DNA from 2 places in the Anaerobranca gottschalkii DSM 13577 genome. Region 2 is predicted to be linked to the other one. Evidence: riboswitches for the same ligand, from Rfam matches in the RefSeq annotation. Region 2 holds a riboswitch; the other holds the start of a gene.

Region 1 (6,502 bases), on a different contig from region 2:
AAAAGGTTATAGTAAAATAAGTAATAGGTTTATAATAAAAGATAATAGTAAAAAATAATGAAAGATGAAAGGTGGAAATATTGCAGTGTGGAAAGTAGTATATATAGCTAAAGATGAGATATTAGCAGAGAAAATAAAGGATAAGCTTTCCCAAGAAGGGTTCATGGTTCAACTGAGGGAATTATCAAAAAATAAGAAAGGGCAAGTTGAGATTTTGGTTCCTAGCTCTGAAGCGCCAGATGTGGTGGAATTTTTATCACATATTATCTAAAAGTACTTGAACTTCTTAATATAAATGCTAAAATATAAAAAGAAACATTTTAGTCCCTATGGGACAAAAAATGTCCAGGGGATAAGGAGGTAAGAATAATGAAAAGGATAGCAGTAATGACCAGTGGTGGCGATGCACCAGGTATGAATGCTGCTGTTAGAGCAGTGGTTAGAAAAGGTATTTTCCACGGTTTAGAGGTTTACGGAATTAAAAGAGGATATGCTGGTTTGATAAGTGGAGAATTTGAGCGAATGGAATTGAGTTCAGTGGCAGATATTATTCACAGAGGAGGAACAATTTTAAGAACTGCTAGATGCCCAGAATTCAAAAATCCTAAAGTTCAGCAAGAAGCAGCGGAACTTTTAAAGGCCAAAGGAATCGATGGAATCATTGTAATTGGTGGAGATGGTTCTTTTATGGGCGCTAAAGCCTTATCTAATCTAGGGATTCCTACCATTGGTATTCCAGGAACCATTGATAATGACATTCCATGCACAGATTATTGTATTGGTTTTGATACTGCAGTTAATACTGCCATTGATGCTATTAACAAAATAAGAGATACTGCTACATCCCATGAAAGAACCTTTGTTGTAGAAGTAATGGGCCGTGATGCAGGAGATATCGCTTTGGCAGCGGGTTTAGCTGGTGGAGCAGAATCTATTTTAATCCCAGAAATTGAGACTAACTTAGATGTGGTAATCCATAGACTTTTACAAGGTCAAAAAAGGGGTAAACTCCACAGTATCATTGTGGTAGCTGAAGGTGTTGCCAGTGGCTTTGAAATAGGTAAAATAATTGAAGAAAGAACTGGCTTTGATACTAGGGTTATCGTTTTAGGGCATATTCAAAGGGGAGGATCACCAACATCCTTTGATAGAATTCTAGCCAGCCGTTTAGCTGCTAAAGCTGTAGATTTGTTAATGGCTAATGAAGGTGGAAAAATGGTGGGGATTGTTAACAATAAAATTGTAGCCACAGATATTGATGAAGCTTTAAAACAAAAACATACCCTTGACAAAGAGATGTATGAATTAGCAAAAGTACTTTCAATTTAAGGAGGAAAATTATGAGAAGAACAAAGATTGTATGCACAATTGGGCCTGCCAGTGAATCACCAGAAATGTTGAAAAAACTAATTTTAGCTGGTATGAATGTTGCAAGGTTAAATTTTTCCCATGGCGATTATGAAGAACATGGGAAGAGAATTGCTACTATACGTCAAGTAGCAAAGGAATTAAATAAAAACGTCGCAATTTTATTAGATACAAAAGGACCTGAAATAAGGGTTAAGAAATTTGCCCAAGGAAAAATCCAATTAAATGAAGGAGATATCTTCACTTTAACAACAGAAGATATTTTAGGTGACCAAACTAAAGTAGCTATTACATACGAAGGGCTACCTAAAGATGTAAAGAAAGGTGATCGTATTTTATTAGATGACGGTTTAATTGCTTTAGAAGTTCTAGAAACTACTAATACAGATATTAAATGTAAAGTATTAAATGGCGGTCCTTTAAGTGATAAAAAAGGGGTAAATGTTCCTGGAGTTTCCGTTTCTCTACCAGCAATGTCTGAAAAAGACTTAAATGATATTAAGTTTGGAATTGAACAGGGAGTTGACTTTATCGCCGCTTCTTTCATCAGAAAAGCTTCCGATGTTTTAGCTATTCGTAGGGTTTTAGAAGAAAACAATAGTGATATCCATATTATTTCTAAAATTGAAAACCAAGAAGGATTAGATAATCTAGATGAAATACTAAAAGTAAGTGATGGTTTAATGGTTGCAAGGGGAGATTTAGGTGTAGAAATTCCCGTTGAAGAAGTGCCATTAGCTCAAAAATTAATGATAGAAAAATGTAATAAAGCTGGTAAACCTGTAATCACTGCAACCCAAATGCTTGATTCTATGATTAGAAATCCAAGACCAACTAGGGCAGAAGCTAGTGACGTTGCTAATGCTATTTTTGATGGAACCGATGCTATTATGCTTTCAGGGGAAACGGCAGCTGGTAAGTACCCTGAAGAAGCAGTAAAAACAATGGCACAAATTGCTGAAAGGGCAGAACAAGCTGTAAGATATGAAGAGATTTTAGGTAAAAAGACTTTTACTCCTAAAGCTTCTATTACAGATTCTATCAGTAGTGCAACATGTAATACTGCCCAAAGTTTAGGAGCTTCCGCAATAATCACTTCTACCCAATCAGGGTTTACTGCTAAAATGGTATCCAAGTATAGACCAAAATGCCCAATTATTGCAGTAACTCCCGATGAAAGGGTTGTAAGAAAATTAGTTTTATCTTGGGGAGTATTCCCTGTATTAGGCCAGCAAACAGATAACACTGATGATATGATAGCAGAAGCTATTAGAACTTCACTAGAACAGGGTTATATTAAAGACGGAGACTTAGTTGTTATAACTGCTGGAGTACCTGTTGGTATTGCTGGAACTACTAATCTTCTAAAAGTTCATGTTGTGGGAGATGTAATTGTAAAAGGAACAGGAATTGGTAATAATTCTGTTCAAGGAAAAGTTATTGTAGCTAAAACTGCAAAAGAATTAATTAATAAAAAAGGTCAAGGAGATATTTTAGTGACAAACGCTACTGACAGTGATTTAGTGCCTAATTTAGAAGGAATTAAAGCTATTGTCGCTGAAGAAGCTGGACTTACATCTACAACGGCAATTGTAGGACTTTCTAAAGGTATCCCAGTTGTTGTAGGAGCCAGTGGTGCTACATCATTGTTAAAAGATGGAGAAGAAGTAACAGTTGATCCTCAAAGGGGTTTAGTATACAGAGGTCATGCTACAGTAAAATAAAAAGAAAATGCTGGGGAATTGTGTACCCAGCATTTTTTATAAAGTCGAGGTGGTGAAAAAATGGCAAAATTAATTTTACTGTTCACCTTAGTTCCGTTAGTAGAACTATACCTTTTATTTAGGGTAGCAGAATACATTGGGGGAGGTACTACTGTTTTAATTGTCGCCCTTACAGGATTTTTAGGGGTAATTTTAGCTAAATACCAAGGGTTAAAGGTATTAAAAGATACCCTATTTGCTTTATCATCGGGACAAATGCCTGCCCACAATTTGTTAGATGGTTTATTTATTTTAATAGGAGGAGCTTTTTTATTAACCCCTGGTTTACTAACCGATGCTTTGGGATTTAGCCTACTATTTCCCATAACACGGAAAAAGTATAAAGAATATGCCATAAAAAAACTGCAAAGGATGATCCAATCAGGAAATATTTTTATATATAGAAGATAAAAATTTAATTTCCTTATTGACAATTTATCTTTATCATGGTAAAGTATTAAAAGTAAAAATTGAATATTAAAGCACTCTTATCCAGAGAGGTGGAGGGACTGGCCCAATGAAGCCCGGCAACCCGCTTTCCATTTTAAACATGGAAAGGTCAGCGGTGCCAATTCCTGCAGACAACAATTGTCTGACAGATAAGAGGATACGCTTTTTCCTGCGTGCCTCTTTCTGTTAAGAAAGGGGCATTTTTAATTATTTTTTTAGATGGAGAGTGGTTAATTGTGTTGGAAGTTAAAAACTTAAATAAAACTTACCCCAATGGTAAAGAGCGGATTCAGGCATTAAAAAATATTAACCTAAAGGTCGAAAAAGGGGAGATTTATGGGATTATCGGTTTAAGTGGTGCAGGCAAAAGTACATTAATTAGAACTTTAAATTTATTAGAACCACCAGATTCAGGAACAGTAGAGATTGATGGAAAAAATATAGTGAAATTTAAAGAAAAGGAGCTTAGAGAAATAAGAAGAGAAATAGGAATGATTTTTCAAAACTTTAATTTATTGTCTTCATTAACTGTTTATGAAAATGTGGAACTTCCCCTTAAAATAGCGAAAAAAAAGGATAGAAAAGATAGGGTGATGGATTTATTAAAACTTGTGGGATTAGAGGAAAAGGCTGAAAGTTATCCAAGCCAACTAAGTGGAGGACAAAAGCAACGGGTAGGTATTGCCAGAGCTTTAGCAAATAATCCCAAAATTCTCCTTTGTGATGAACCAACATCGGCTTTAGACCCAGTAACAACAAAATCTATTTTAAATTTGTTAAAGGAAATAAACCAAAAGTTTAGTTTAACAACAGTAATAATTACCCACGATATGGGTGTTATAAAAAATTTGTGTCATAAAGTGGCAGTGATCAGTGGGGGAGAGTTAGTAGAAAAGGGAGAAGTTTTTGAAGTTTTTACTAACCCCCAAAGTGATGCTACAAAAGAACTTTTATTAGAGGATCCTTTTGTTGAGCAAAAAGAATTATATGTAAGTAATGGAGTTAAATACTTGAACCTACAATTTAAAGGGGAAGAAGCTACTCAACCTATAATTAGTAGAGGGTTAAGGAAAGTTCAAGGGGTAGAATTAAACATTTTAAAGGGTTCTATAGAAGATATTAATAGCAAAAAATTTGGTAGACTACTGGTTGAACTAAAGGGTGAAGAAGGGCTTCAAGGGCAATTTCTAGAGTACTTAAAAGAAAATGAAGTGATGGTGGAGGTCTTGTAAATGGTGGATATATTATTAGAGGCTACATTACAAACTTTGTATATGGTCTTTGTTTCAGTATTTTTTGCCAGCTTAGCTGGAATACCATTAGGTTTAATTTTAGTAGTTACAGATGAAGGTCATATTTTAGAAAATCCCTATTTAAAAAATAGTTTATCTTTTATTATCAATATTTTAAGATCAGTCCCTTTTATTATTTTATTGGTAGCCATTATTCCTTTAACTAGATTAATTGTTGGGACAGCAATAGGTACAACTGCATCCATAGTACCTTTAACACTAGCTGCTACGCCTTTTGTAGCAAGGGTAACTGAAACGGCTTTAAAAGAGGTGCCTTGGGGAGTGGTAGAAGCAGGATTAGCTATGGGAGGAAGTAAATCCTATGTCCTATTTAAGATAATTTTAAGGGAGGGGAGGTCAGCATTAATTAGGGGGATTACCATAACTACCGTTAACCTTATCAGTTATTCCGCTATGGCTGGATTGGTTGGTGGCAAAGGGTTAGGTGATTTAGCAATAAGATATGGGTATCAAGGTAGAAATACCACTATTTTATATAGCACTGTATTGATTCTAGTTGTATTGGTACAAATAGTACAACATACAGGAAATTATCTAGCCAATAAATTCGATAAAACTAAAATAAATTAAGATATTGGAGGGATTTTTGTGAAAAAAGTTTTACTTTCAATTTTAGTTATATTAATCCTTGTATCTACTGGTTGTTCAACTTCTAAGGAAGACCAATTTAAAATTGGAGCTACTCAAGTTCCCCATTCTGAAATTCTCGAATTTATTAAACCTATCCTTGCTGAAAAAGGTGTTAATATAAAAATAATACCTTACAATGATTATGTACAACCCAACTTAAATCTTCACGATGGAGATATAGATGCTAATTATTTTCAACACTTACCTTATTTAACAAGATTTAACCAAGATAATGGTACAAAACTCGTCCCTGTCGTACCAGTACATTTAGAACCTATGGCAATATATTCAAAGAAAATTACAGATTTAAAGGAATTTCAAGGGGGAAAAGTAGGGGTCCCTAATGATGTGACAAACTTAGGAAGGGCTTTAGCCTTGCTTGAAAGTGCTGGAATTATTAAATTGGCAGATGGTGTTGGAGTAAGGGGTACAGTAGGAGATATAGTGGAAAATCCTTTGAATATTGAAATTGTAGAATTAGATGCTGCCCTTATAGCTAATATGCTCCCAGATTTAGAGATAGGTATAATCAATACCAATTATGCTTTATTAGCCAATTTAAATCCAGTTAAAGATGGATTGTTTATCGAAGAAGTTATCGGTAATCCTTATGCCAATATTTTAGTAGTTAAAGAGGGTATGGAAAATGATGAAAGGGTTAAGATCATCGCTGAAGTGTTAAACTCTCAAGAAGTTAGAGATTTTATTTTAGAAAAATATAAAGGTAGTGTTTTACCAGCTTTTTAAGGGGCTTGTCGGGAAATAGCTAATTTTACAATTTTAGCTCATGAATAAAAAGAACTCGCTAGTTGTGGGACTTTTTAGAAGTTAACCATAACTATTGAGTTCTTTTTTTATTAAAGAAATATTAATTTTGGGCATGACAAATAAAAGTAGCTAATTTTATTGGTGGATTTATTTTTAAGCTGCTACTTCTGAAGTTTTTCCTTCAAATTCTTTTATTTGACCTGTTATAAA
Region 2 (13,094 bases):
ATTTTTCTTATAATAAATTAATGGTAAAATTTAAATTATTGATAAACATTGATGGAGGGGTTATATGGATTTAATAAAGGAAATTAAGGCTTTGGAAAAAGAAATAATTTCTTGGAGAAGGTGGTTTCACCAACACCCTGGGGTAGGATTTGATGTAGAAGAAACAGCTGTTAAAATAGAGGAAATATTAAAGGAAATTGGTTATTCAGAATTAAGGCGTTATGCTAAAACCGGTGTAATTGCATATTTGGAAGTAGATTCTGATTACCCTATAGTAGCTTTGAGGGCTGATATCGATGGTTTACCGATGGAAGAAGAAAATGACTTGCCATATAAATCTATTTATCCTGGGAAAAACCATGCTTGTGGCCATGATGCCCATATTGCCATGGTATTAGGAGCAGCTAAATATTTATACAATAACAAAGATAAATTAAAAAATAATTTATTATTGATCTTTCAGCCTGGGGAAGAGGGTTATGGTGGAGCAAAAAGGATGTTAGACGATGGCTTATATAGGGATTACCCTTTTCAAAGGATATATGGCTGTCATATAGGACTGATTTTTCCTGAATTAAAGGGTGGGCAAATAGGGCTAAGCTATAATCCAATTATGGCTGCTACAGTAGAATTTAAAATTACTATAAAGGGTAGAGGTGGACATGGAGCAATGCCCCAAAAAGCTGTTGACCCTATCTTAATTGCCGGCAATATTATAACTTCTGTACAGTCCATAGTAAGTAGAAATTTAGCACCTACTGATACTGCAGTAATTTCCTTTGGTAAAATTCAAGGAGGAACTGCCTTTAACATAATTCCAGAAGAGGTTCTTTTGACAGGGACAATTAGATACCTAGAAGAAGCAGCAGGAAAGGAAATCTTCAGCCGTTTGGAATTGTTAGTGGAAGGAATAGCTAAAAGTTATGGTGGCTATGCTAAAGTGGAAATTATTTCAGGTTATCCACCACTGGTAAATAACAAAGAAGTCACAGAATTTGTTAATAAAAAATTAATAGAAATATTTTCTAGAGAAGATATAATAAATTTGAAAAAACCTACTATGGGTGGAGAGGATATGGCTTATTTTTTAAACAAAGCACCGGGTTGTTTTTTCTTCTTAGGGGCTGGTAATGAAGAAAAAGGGATAGTTTATCCCCACCACCATCCCAAATTCAATATTGATGAAGGAGTATTGTGGGAAGGAACGGCAGCTTTTTGTAAGCTAATTTTAGAAACAAATTTGTAGAAAAATGAAACTTTTTGTAAGAAATAAAGTCTAATATAATGTATAACTAAAATGGGGAAGGAGGATTATAATGAATAAAAAAATAGTGATTACAACATTAATCATAGTTACAATATCGGTATTTACTATTGCTAAAATTCAATTATCCTCTAATGTCCCCAATGTAGAGGAACCTAAATTAAAAGTAGAAAGTTTATTAAGGCGTTATGGTAAAGAAGAAACTATTGTTTTTAAATTAACAAATCAATCTAATCAAAATTTGCTTTTTCCTGACAACTATTATGGTATAAATATCTTTAAGCGGGAAGGAAACGGGATGTGGCAGCAAATTATTCTTCCCCTAGATTTTATTCCTGCTATTCATATGTTGTTGCCAGAAGAAGAAACTGAAATAAAGATAAATCATGATTTGTTGACAGAAGGGGAATATAAAGTGGTTTTTGAAGGCTGGTATAGAGAAGATTACGTTAATTTGATTAAAGGAGAATCTACTTTCTATATTTATCCCTACCCAACTTTTAAAACTGAGTTATTAACAAAACATCCTAGATCAAATGATAAAATTGAAATTTTAGTAACTAATGATCGTTGGAACAATTTGATTTTTACTAATAAAACATTAGGTTTAAAATTATATATTAAAAATGAAAATGGCCATTGGATGCAATTGCCTGACCCTTTGCATAGTGATGGAGTTGATTTTATCTTAGAATCAGGTGAAAGTTATAATTTAGAAATACCTCCTTTAAGGGCAGCTGGAAATTATAAAATAGAATTACATGGAATTGAAGATGAAAGTGGACTAAGGTTAAGGAGTATAATTGAGTTTTCAGTTAGATAAATTAAGCCGTCTAGCAACCTAGACGGCTTTAATGCTTTATTATGTTAATAATTCAACAATATCTTTATCAGCTAAAAGGTATGTGTGTTCAACACTTTGTCCAGGAAATTTTGCAGAACCCCAAACCCTAGCAGATTTTAAATTTGCGGCTATATCTTTGTGGATTTCTAGGGCTAAATCCATTACTGTCGACCCTTTTTTGAGTATATAAGGTCGTTCAAAATCTGGTTTTTTTCCTGGGGCTTTGGTATATATTCTAACAACATTTAATTTTTCATATATGACTTTTGGTAAAGATTTTAGTTCTTCTGAGTAAATAGATATAGGTAATATTTTAGGGCAATTGGAAATCAACTCGTAAATAATTTGAAGATTATCGGCAGAAGTGGGGTGGTCAGACTTTGTCCCTAAAAAGATAATATCATCTAAAGTAAAAGTTTTAGGTGACTTGTTTTCTACTAATAAATTCCGCTTTTTTAAATTGTCAATTATACCTTGTAGCTGCTCTACACAGTTATCACTACTTAAATCTACCAAAGCTAATATAAGATCACAGTGTCTTAAGGCGTTGCTAAAATTACCTGGAATTCCCTCTTCCGTTATAGGTGGAGTATCTATAAGTTGAATATAGACTTCTTCAAAGGGGATCATTCCTACCACAGGTTGTTGAGTAGCGAAGGGAAAGTCTTGTACATTGGTTTTTGCATTGGTTAATGCACCGACAAAGGCGGATTTACCACAATTGGGATAACCTAATACGAAAACTTGCCCTGCCCCTTGTTTTTCGATATTAAAGGGATCAAAGCCAGACTTTTTCCCCTTTGAATTATTTTCTGCTTCCTTTTTAAGTTTAGAGATTTTTTTCTTAATATCTCCTTGCAGCTTATCAGTACCCTTGTGTTTCGGAATAACTGCTAACATTTCTTGTAATGCCCTAATTTTTTCTTCTATAGTAGTTGCTTTTTTATAGGCTTCTTCTGCTTCGTAGTACTGGGGAGTTAAATTTGCCGGCATTAATTCCACCTCCAACTACCGATTGATTACAAACCTATAAAGGCCTTCTTTAACACCATTTTTATCATTATCACTGACTATTACATCTGCATTTTCTTTGGCTATTTTACTGCCATTTCCCATACATACCCCTAACCCGGCCATTTTCAACATTTCCACATCATTTTCACTATCTCCAAAGGCGATAATTTCTTTTTCTGATATATTATACATATCAGCTATGTATTTTACTGCCAAAGCTTTATTACTAGCAGGGGCGACAAATTCTAAAAAATGTTCTGAAGTTCTAACTACGGAAATATTTTCATTAGCCATATCTCTAATTAATTTTTCTTCCCTTTTCAGGTGATATGGCAATACCAAGAGTATTTTAGCTACATCTTCTAAATTACTATAATCGGTAATATATTCTATTTTATTTTCACCTACTCGGATTATCTTCGTTAGATCTTCTGGTGAATAAGTACTATAAAAACCTTTTGCAGTATAAACAACGGAAGGAAAAGGAAATTCTTTTAATTTTTCTAAGGTACTTAAATATGTTTCCTTATCGATAGGATTTGTTTTAATAATTTTTTTACTTTCAGGGCAATATATAATTGCACCATTACAACTTACTTGGGGATCTGTTAAGTCCAATAGTTGATAAAGGGGTTGGGCAGATAGATGGTGTTTTCCTGTTGCCAATATTATTTTTATTCCTAATTCCTTAGCTTTTTTTACAGCTTCTAAATTTTCCTTGGAGATTTGGGATTGGGAATTTAATAATGTTCCATCAATATCAAATACAGCCATTTTATACATTTTCATCACCTAATGTTTAGATTTTAAATTTATTATATCATTATGTTAATTTTTTGTGAATTTATTTATAAAAAATAAATATTTAAAAGGGCTTGACTAATGGGTTATCTTTAATTAAACTAGTTATGACAATAGAAAACTCTTATCAAGAGAGGTGGAGGGACGGGCCCGAAGAACCCCGGCAACCGGCTAAAATTTAGCACGGTGCTAATTCCCGCAGATGAGAGAGGCTGAGCCCTCTTCATTTAAAATTGAAGGGGTTTTTTATTGCACAAAATCCACTCTATACATATAAGGAGGTTAACAATATGAGCCGCAGATTTTTATTTACTTCTGAATCGGTAACTGAGGGGCATCCTGATAAAATTGCTGACCAAATATCTGATGCTATCTTAGATGCCATTTTAGAAAAAGACCCCAATGCGAGGGTTGCAGCTGAAACTATGGTTTCAACAGGATTAGTATTGGTTTCGGGAGAAATAACCACAGAGTGCTATGTGGATATTCCGAAAATTGTAAGGGAAACGGTGAAGGAAATAGGTTATACAAGGGCAAAATTTGGTTTTGACTCTGAAACTTGTGCAGTATTGACTGCCATTGATGAGCAATCTCCAGATATAGCTATGGGTGTAGATAAAGCTTTAGAAGCAAAAGAAGGTGAAATGGAAGATATCGATGCTATAGGGGCTGGAGACCAAGGGATGATGTTCGGGTTTGCATGTAATGAAACTCCAGAGCTTATGCCATTGCCTATCTCTTTAGCCCATAAAATGTCAAGAAGACTTTCTGAAGTGAGAAAATCTGATATATTACCTTATTTACGTCCTGATGGAAAAACTCAAGTAACAGTGGAATATGTTGATGGTAAACCAACTAAAGTTACTACTGTAGTTGTCTCTACTCAACATAGTCCTGAAGTTTCTTTAGAAACTCTAAAAAAAGATATCATTGAACATGTTGTTAAACCTGTAATTCCTACAGAGTTTTTAGATGAAAATACTAAATTTTTAATTAACCCTACCGGTAGATTTGTTATCGGTGGTCCACAAGGGGATGCAGGGTTAACCGGTAGAAAAATTATTGTTGATACCTATGGTGGTTATGCTAGACACGGTGGAGGAGCTTTCTCTGGAAAAGACCCAACAAAAGTAGACCGCTCAGCTGCTTACGCTGCCCGTTATGTAGCTAAAAACGTAGTAGCAGCCGGTTTAGCTGATAAGTGTGAAGTACAATTGGCATATGCCATTGGTGTAGCAAAACCTGTTTCAATAATGGTGGAAACCTTTGGTACAGAAAAAGTGCCTGTAGAGAAAATTGAGAAGGCTGTTAAAGAAACCTTTGACTTAAGACCTGGTGCCATAATTAGGGATTTAGGTTTGAGAAGACCTATATATAAACAAGTTGCAGCTTATGGTCACTTTGGAAGAACTGACATCCAGGTACCATGGGAACAAACAGATAAGGCGGAAATTTTAGCTCAAAAAGTTAAATAATACTTGAAATTAAAGCACATCTTTTTTGATCTTTTCCTAATTAGGTAGATAATGATCTATATTTAGGATATTGATTCAATAAGATGTGCTTTTTTGATACCATTAATTAGTAAATAAGTCCTTACAACTAATTATTCAGAAGTTTTATGCAGGAAATTGTAGAAAAATGTAGAATTATAAACTTTAGACTTCCTTTTAATGAGGTGTTTTAATTGGATAATTTAGATATAAAGTTACTAGATAATGTAACTGACAAGATTATAGAAAGTATTACCCAAGGTAAAGAAGCAATATTTGATATTTCTGAATCTGCAAGGATGGAATTGAATAAAGTTAAAACTAACCTTTCGGAAATGGAAATAGAGGCAAAAAAAATAGTAAAATTGGTTGATGAAACTGAAGTAAAGGAAAAAAAAGCAAGGATTAGATTGATGGAGGTTAGCAAAAATTTTAATATATATGATCAAAAAGCTATCCAAGAAGCCTATGAATATGCCCATCAATTAAAATTAGACTTAATTTTATATCGACAAAAGGAAAAAGACCTTTTGGAAAAAAGGAATGAACTACAAATTCGTCTTAGGAGTTTAGAAAAAATGGTGGAAAAGGCGGAACATTTAATTAATCACGTTTCTGTAGCCCTTGATTATTTGTTGGTAAATATTAAGAATATGTCACAACAGGCCGCTGAATATAAGCAACAAAAAGATATTGGATATAAAATTATTCAAGCTCAAGAGATAGAAAGGAAAAGGTTGGCTAGAGAAATCCATGATGGGCCGGCACAAAGTTTAGCGGATATCATTTTAAGCACCGAAATAGCTGAGAAGATGTTAGGTATTGATCCTCAAAAAGCTAAAGAAGAATTAACCGATATAAAGAATAAAGTTAGAGATACCTTAGGTGAAATTCGCCGGATAATTCACCAATTGCGACCTATGGTATTAGATGATTTGGGGCTAATAACTACATTAAAAAGGTATTGTGAAGATTTTAGTGAAAAAAACAATATCCGTGTTGAATTTGTGTTATTTGGGAAAGAGCAGAGATTTGATAGTGAGATAGAAGTAACTATTTTTCGTATAATCCAAGAAGCTTTACAAAATATATATAAACATAGTAAAGCTTCCTTAGCTATGGTTAAAATGGAAGTAGATAATAACAATATTAAAATTATTATAAAAGACAATGGAGTTGGTTTTGAATTAAAGGAAAATCTAGCTGACCCTACCCTTGAATGTTATGGAATTATTGGTATAAAAGAAAGGGTTGGTTTATTGAAAGGCAAATTCCAAATAAAGACTGGTTTAGGACAAGGGACAATGATTATTGTGGAAATCCCTTATAACAAAGACTCACAATAATACTAACAAAAATTTTAGCACATGGTTACATATGTGTAAAAAAGGTGGAGGGGATATAGATGGAGAAGATTAGAATTGTAGTGGTGGAAGATCATAAACTTTTACGGCAAGGGATTATTAAAATCTTAGATTTTGAAAGGGATTTTGAAGTAGTAGGTCAAGGTGAAAATGGAGAAGAAGGTTGTAAATTGGTGGAAAAATACCGACCGGATATTGTTTTAATGGATATAAATATGCCTAAAATGAATGGTATAGAAGCGACAAAGTGGATTAAAACTAATTATCCTAGCACAAAAGTAATTATGTTAACAATCCACGATGGGGATGAGTACATATTAGAGGCTATTAAATTTGGGGCTGAAGGCTATATGTTAAAGGATTTAGAAGGTGAAAAGATTGTTGAAGGGATCCGTAATGTTTACACAGGAGATGCATTTATTCATCCATCTTTAACTATAAAATTATTTAAAGAACTACAAAAAGGGAAAAAATCTTCAAGTAATGGTAAAGTAATAGTGGAAAATGTTTATGATTTAACTGACAGGGAATTAGTTGTTTATCAACTAATGGCAGAGGGAAGGAGTAACAAGGAAATTGGTGATCAATTAAACATCAGTGAAAAAACAGTTAAAAATCATGTCAGTAGAGTATTTAAAAAGCTTGGAGTTTACGATAGAACGCAAGCAGTGGTAAAGGGAATAAAAGAAGGTTTTGTACATTTATAATAAATTTTTGGTACACTTGCCCACCCCTTGCATATAGTAAAGCAGGGGTGATTTGTTTATGAAAGAAAGTATTCTATGGATGTTGGTTATAATTGGATTATTCAGTTTATTAAAATGGAGTTTTGGTTTAATAAAGGGGAAAAAGATTACTAGACCTAAAACCTCAATGGTTCTTTTTGTTTATAATTGGGAAGAAAATTTAGAGAAAATAATTAGATATATTGCTTCACTTTGTTATTTTGATGAAAATTTACTTTGTCCTGTAGATGTGGTGATTTTCGATCTTGGTTCTACCGATCAAACCTTAAACATCGGAAGGAAATTAGCAAGACAATTTTATTTTCTAAAAGTTTTAGATAGTTCAAGGAATTCCGTTATAGAATATTTCCTAAAAAGCTGTAATGGAGATGTTATTATTCTCTTAGATACAAATAAATTGACTTTATCAGAATTAGAGAAAACAATAAAGTTTTATTTTTCAGATATAACGGCTAGTCCTAAAGTACTAAATAAAATTTAATAAAAATAGTACCCAAAATACTTGTTTTTTCGACAAATTTTGCTAATATATTACTTGAAGTGATACACTACCCCTCGGCCCTGCCCCCCCCTCAGCAGGGTCTTTTTTTTTTGAAAAAAAGATATGGTAATTTTGCAAAATTTATGCTAAAATTTAATATATTTTAGTTTTTTCTTTACTTTGGAGGGGGCTTTATGGGAAAACAAAAAGTTTTTAAAGGAGCGGTGGCAGGTTTAGGGATTATTTTACTGTCTTTAGGGGGTATATCTAGTAGAGAACTATTTACTAGTGATAATTTTGGTCTCATCCTTTTATTTTTAGTATTGTCTTCTTTATTAGAGAGAATGACAATACCCCTTGCTAAAGGTCATTTGTCTTTAGCTTTTGCCTTTATTCTCTGTGCCTTTTATGTTTTCCAAGACCTTTTTTTACCAGTTTTGATTGTTTCATTAGGTATACTCTTAACTCAACTTATTTTTGATAAACGAAAAGTAATTGATGCCTTATTTAATGTGGGAATTGTTTCTACATCTACTATAGTTGGAGGCTATGTTTTCAGTATTTCTGGAGGAACTTGGGAAGCATTTGATAATTATTCTATTATTCCTTTATTTCTAATGGTATTTACTATTATAGTAATTAACCACGTAATTTTAGCTACCTTTTATCATTTGTTAGATAGAAATTATACTGTTAAAATTTTACTCCACGATATTCAATGGGATTTATTAACATATTTTATTACAGTACCTTTAGGGATTATAATGGCGGGACTGTATAATTATGATCCCATTTCAATAGTAATTATTTTTGTTCCTTTAGTTACTTCTTCATATGTTTTCCGGTTATATAAAAAAGTTGCCCGATTAAATGAACAGCTTCATGGTATTTATACTATAACTACAGAAATTAATGCCAGTTTAGATATTGAAAAAACTTTATCAAAGGTAGGAGAACATTGTAGTCAAGTGCTAGAACTAAACTCCCTTTATATTTTTTTGTTAGAGGGAGATGAAGAACTTAAAGCAGTATATTGCAAAGGAGATATGAAGGACTATTTGGAGAAAACTAATTTAAAACTAGGTCAAGGAGCCACTGGTTATTGTGCCCAAAGTAAGCAAACGGTATTGGTGGAGGATACAGCCAAAGATTCCCGGATATTTAACAATGCATTAGATCAGTCTTATTCATTGTTAGCTGTTCCAATGATTAGAGGAGAAAATTTAATTGGAGTTATAACGGGAATTAAATACAAGAAAAAGGCATTTAATAAAACAGAAGTACTCCTTTTAGAAATATTGGCTAACCAGGCGGCAGTTGCCCTTGCTAATGCTAAAACCTTTAAAGATATGGAAACTAAAGCTATTATCGATGATTTAACGAAAGTATATAATTACCGCTATTTTCAACAGCGGATCCAGCAAGAAGTAGAAAAGGCAGCTTTAGAAGGGTCAAAGGTCAGTTTAATGGTAATTGATTTAGATGATTTTAAAAGGATTAACGATACATATGGGCATACAGTGGGCAATAGAGTTCTCATTGACTTAGCATCTATTTTTAGAAAATATATAAGAAAATATGATGTACTCTTTAGGTATGGTGGAGATGAGTTTGTCATACTTTTCCCCGATACCGATAAAGTTACCGCTGAAAAGGTGGCTAAAAGGATTTTAAAAGAAGTAGCTAATACCCCTCTAATTATCGAAGAAGGGATTGAGGAATTCTTAAGTTTTAGTGCTGGGATAGCAGAATATCCTACCGATGCCGATGACCATTTAGATTTAATGAGAAAAGCTGACCGAACTATGTATGTTGGCTCTAAAGAAACTGGGAAAAATAAAGTCTCAGTTTATAATAAAAGGGATTTGCTTAATTAATACATAAAAAAACAAGATTTATCCTAAACGGGGGATAAAATCTTGTTTTTTTTATTTTTCCTGTGGTAATTTTCTTATCCCTATGCATTATGTAGTGTGAAAAGGAGGTGATAGGTATGGCACAGGCTATTATTGAAAACTCTAGGTTGATACTGGTTTTAGAAAGGGATGTAGATGATGAAGGCAACAGTATTAAAATTAACCGTACCTTTAACAGAGTTAAAACAGATGCCAGTAATGAAGCCCTAAAAGAAGTGGCAGAAGCTTTAGCTTCATTACAGATTTATCCTCTTTTAGATGTGATGAGGATAGATCAAAGTAAGTTGGTTTAGTTTGTTAAATCTATTATTTAGAAAAGGAGGGGAGTTAGATGAGCAAAACTTTACAATTAGTTTTTAGAAATCAAGAAGGAAGGACAGTAACTTTATCCCTTAATGATCCAATAGAGCCAATAGATAGTGGTGAAGTCCAGAGTGTTATGGATACTATTATAGCTAAAGATGTCTTTACTTCAACGGGCGGAAGTTTAGTGGAAAAGGTAACAGCCCGCTTAGTGGCTAGAGAAGTTACAGAAATTTTTTAAAGGAAGAAGGGATTTTCCCCCTTCTTCCTTTTATCTAATCAGCTCTTAAATCTATCTCCTCAACTTAATCGTATCTTTGTTTAATTACCACAGCTGATGGTAGTATTGTCTATAGTTTGTCTTCAGTTTGGAAGAAGGTTTCTCCCCTTCTTCCTTTTCGAAAAATAGATAAGTCTATTTATGAAGTGAAAGGAGGTGGGATTGTGGAAAATATACTAAATGCTGTGGCTAATTTCGGCTTTCCTATTGCAGTGACGGTATATTTACTGGTCCGGGTAGAAAGCCGATTAGAACAGCTAACCAACAGTATTTACCGTTTAGCAGAAACTATAGCATCGATTAAATAAAATTAGATAAATTGTCGATTTTTAGGTTCTAAACCCCTTAACTTTTCATATGTTGAATAGTATGAAAGGTAAAGGGGGAATTTTTTTGGACAAAGATTATTCTGTCATTAACCGGGTATTTATCCTCTTGAATATTTTAATGATAGGTATTTTGTTAGGATCGATGGAAGAAAAGCCACTCCCTCCAATTCCAATAGAACCCCCAGGAGAAACAGTTCAAGAGATACTATATAAGATAGGGGAAGATTGGGTAGTTGGAGTTATAACTTTAGATACTATTGAAGGTGTTTCTATAGCCCCCCCTCCCATCTATATACCACAACCACCTCCACCACCCCTTCCGCCACCACCTCTTCCGCCACGACCTCCTAAACCACCAACTCCTATAGTACCTGTGATATATGCCGGTAGTAATAGGGAAAAAAGGGTGGCAATAACCTTTGATGATGGTCCCAATGCTACAACATTATCTCCCCTTTTAGAGATTTTAGATCAATATGATGTTAAAGCTACTTTTTTCCTTATTGGTCAAAGGGCACAGGGAAGGGAGGATTTAGTCAAGAAAATTTATGATAGGGGGCACCAAATAGCTAATCACTCCTATTCTCACCCTTATTTTACTAAATTAAGTAGGGATAGGGGGGAACAGGAAATAACTAAAACTGAAAGGATATTAGGTGATTATATGACTTATCGCTATTTTAGGCCTCCCTACGGCGATTATAATCGGCAAACCTTAGAATTAGCCTATAAATTAGAGTATCGGATAATCCTTTGGGATGTAGATACAAGGGATTGGATGGCGACAAGCTCTGAAGAAATAGTCAGGAGGGTTAAGGAAAAAACAAAGGCAGGAAGTATTATTCTTTTCCATGAAGGGAAGGAATTGACTTTAAAGGCATTGCCTGAAATTTTAGAGTGGCTGACAGAGGAAGGGTACACCTTCGTAACAGTAGCAGAGCTGTTGGGAGATTGATGCAATATATTTAAGGGAAAATAGGACCTATTTACTAAATTAAATGCAGGATAACAAGGGGAAAATGTCGAATCCTTTAATAAAGCTAGCAAAGGAAGGGGTAAAGATAGATAATGGAAATCTTATATGCCATTTCAACTTTCATCTTTCCTGATATAGTTAAATGTATTTCCTGTGGAAAGAGAGTAAAAAACACCCTTCCAATTTGTCTAGATTGTGAAAAAGATATAACCTACTACAAAGATTATAACACCTGTAAAAATTGTGGAGGGTTTTATCATGGACCCTATTGCAATAAAAGTTTAAAAATAATGGCAGTAGCCCTTTATGAAGGGAATTGGAAAGAACTGATCCATAGATTTAAATTTAATAACCATCAGTATTTAAAAAAAGGTTTTACAAAAGCCATGTTAGATAGGCTTAAAAAAGACTATTTGCCGGAAGAATTTGATATAGTAACTTACATTCCTGCCAGTAAAAAGGTTTTGAAAGCTAGGGGTTTTGATCAAAGTTACCTTTTAGCTAATGAATTGGCAAAGTTGATGGAAAGACCTTTAGTAAAGACCTTGACTAAAAGGGGAAAGCGTCCCCCACAGCACACTTTAGATCTGGTAAAGCGGAGCCAAGATTGGGAAGGGGAATTTATCTTAAACCCTAAACTTAAGTTACAAGGAAAAAGGATTTTATTAATTGACGATATATCAACTACAGGAAACACCCTGTTACATGCTAGTAAAGAGTTGGAGAAAACCCGTTGTAGTGAAATTATCGCCCTAGTTTTAGCAAATTAAAGAGGAGGGAAAAAGATGGATGTAAGGAATTGCCCAAAATGTGGAAAGCTTTTTCAAAGACTTAGGAGGGATATCTGCCCTGCTTGTGCCCAGCAAGAAGATAAGGAATATGAAATAGTTAGGGATTACATCTATGATAACCCTAATTCTGATGTTCAAACAGTTTCCGAGGAGACAGGGGTAGCAGTAGAAACTATTTTGAAATTTTTGCGGGAAAATAGGTTGATTAACGTCTCAGAAGCTTTATTATTAGATTGTGAACTTTGTGGTTCCCCTATCCCTAGTGGCCGTTTTTGTAAAGAATGTGGGGAAAAATTAGAAAAAGAGTTTTCTAGTTTAAACACTAAAAAAGATGGCTTAAACCTTCCTAAAAGTGATAAAAAAGCCAGTTTCCATTTTATGCGGGATCGGTTAGTTAAAAGGGATAGGTAAAGGAATATTTTGACGGAAAAGAAGGGGTATCCCTTCTTTTTATTTAAGCTTTAAGAAAAATTTCCGATATATATATTAACA

The links. Region 2 has a riboswitch for S-adenosylmethionine ahead of metK (methionine adenosyltransferase). Riboswitches for the same ligand answer to the same signal wherever they lie in the genome.
Region 1: it holds a riboswitch for S-adenosylmethionine, as region 2 does, so the genes downstream of both, BMX60_RS11270 (methionine ABC transporter ATP-binding protein) here and metK (methionine adenosyltransferase) in region 2, are expected to answer to the same signal.

What each region holds. Positions count from the first base shown of each region.
Region 1 covers NZ_FOIF01000080.1:119-6,620, reverse strand. The annotation lists gene BMX60_RS11290 (hypothetical protein) at 86-271, shown strand; gene pfkA (6-phosphofructokinase) at 370-1,329, shown strand; gene pyk (pyruvate kinase) at 1,341-3,092, shown strand; gene BMX60_RS11275 (FxsA family protein) at 3,153-3,542, shown strand; SAM riboswitch class I at 3,617-3,737, shown strand; gene BMX60_RS11270 (methionine ABC transporter ATP-binding protein) at 3,818-4,813, shown strand; gene BMX60_RS11265 (methionine ABC transporter permease) at 4,814-5,464, shown strand; gene BMX60_RS11260 (MetQ/NlpA family ABC transporter substrate-binding protein) at 5,483-6,271, shown strand.
Region 2 covers NZ_FOIF01000009.1:40,305-53,398, reverse strand. The annotation lists gene BMX60_RS04300 (M20 metallopeptidase family protein) at 65-1,246, shown strand; gene BMX60_RS04295 (hypothetical protein) at 1,317-2,087, shown strand; gene BMX60_RS04290 (GTPase) at 2,127-3,101, opposite strand; gene BMX60_RS04285 (Cof-type HAD-IIB family hydrolase) at 3,117-3,905, opposite strand; SAM riboswitch class I at 4,045-4,132, shown strand; gene metK (methionine adenosyltransferase) at 4,214-5,398, shown strand; gene BMX60_RS04275 (sensor histidine kinase) at 5,611-6,762, shown strand; gene BMX60_RS04270 (response regulator) at 6,822-7,487, shown strand; gene BMX60_RS04265 (glycosyltransferase family 2 protein) at 7,546-8,007, shown strand; gene BMX60_RS04260 (sensor domain-containing diguanylate cyclase) at 8,202-9,884, shown strand; gene BMX60_RS04255 (DUF1659 domain-containing protein) at 10,001-10,216, shown strand; gene BMX60_RS04250 (DUF2922 domain-containing protein) at 10,255-10,467, shown strand; gene BMX60_RS04245 (YvrJ family protein) at 10,671-10,814, shown strand; gene BMX60_RS04240 (polysaccharide deacetylase family protein) at 10,900-11,790, shown strand; gene BMX60_RS04235 (ComF family protein) at 11,904-12,581, shown strand; gene BMX60_RS04230 (TIGR03826 family flagellar region protein) at 12,597-13,013, shown strand.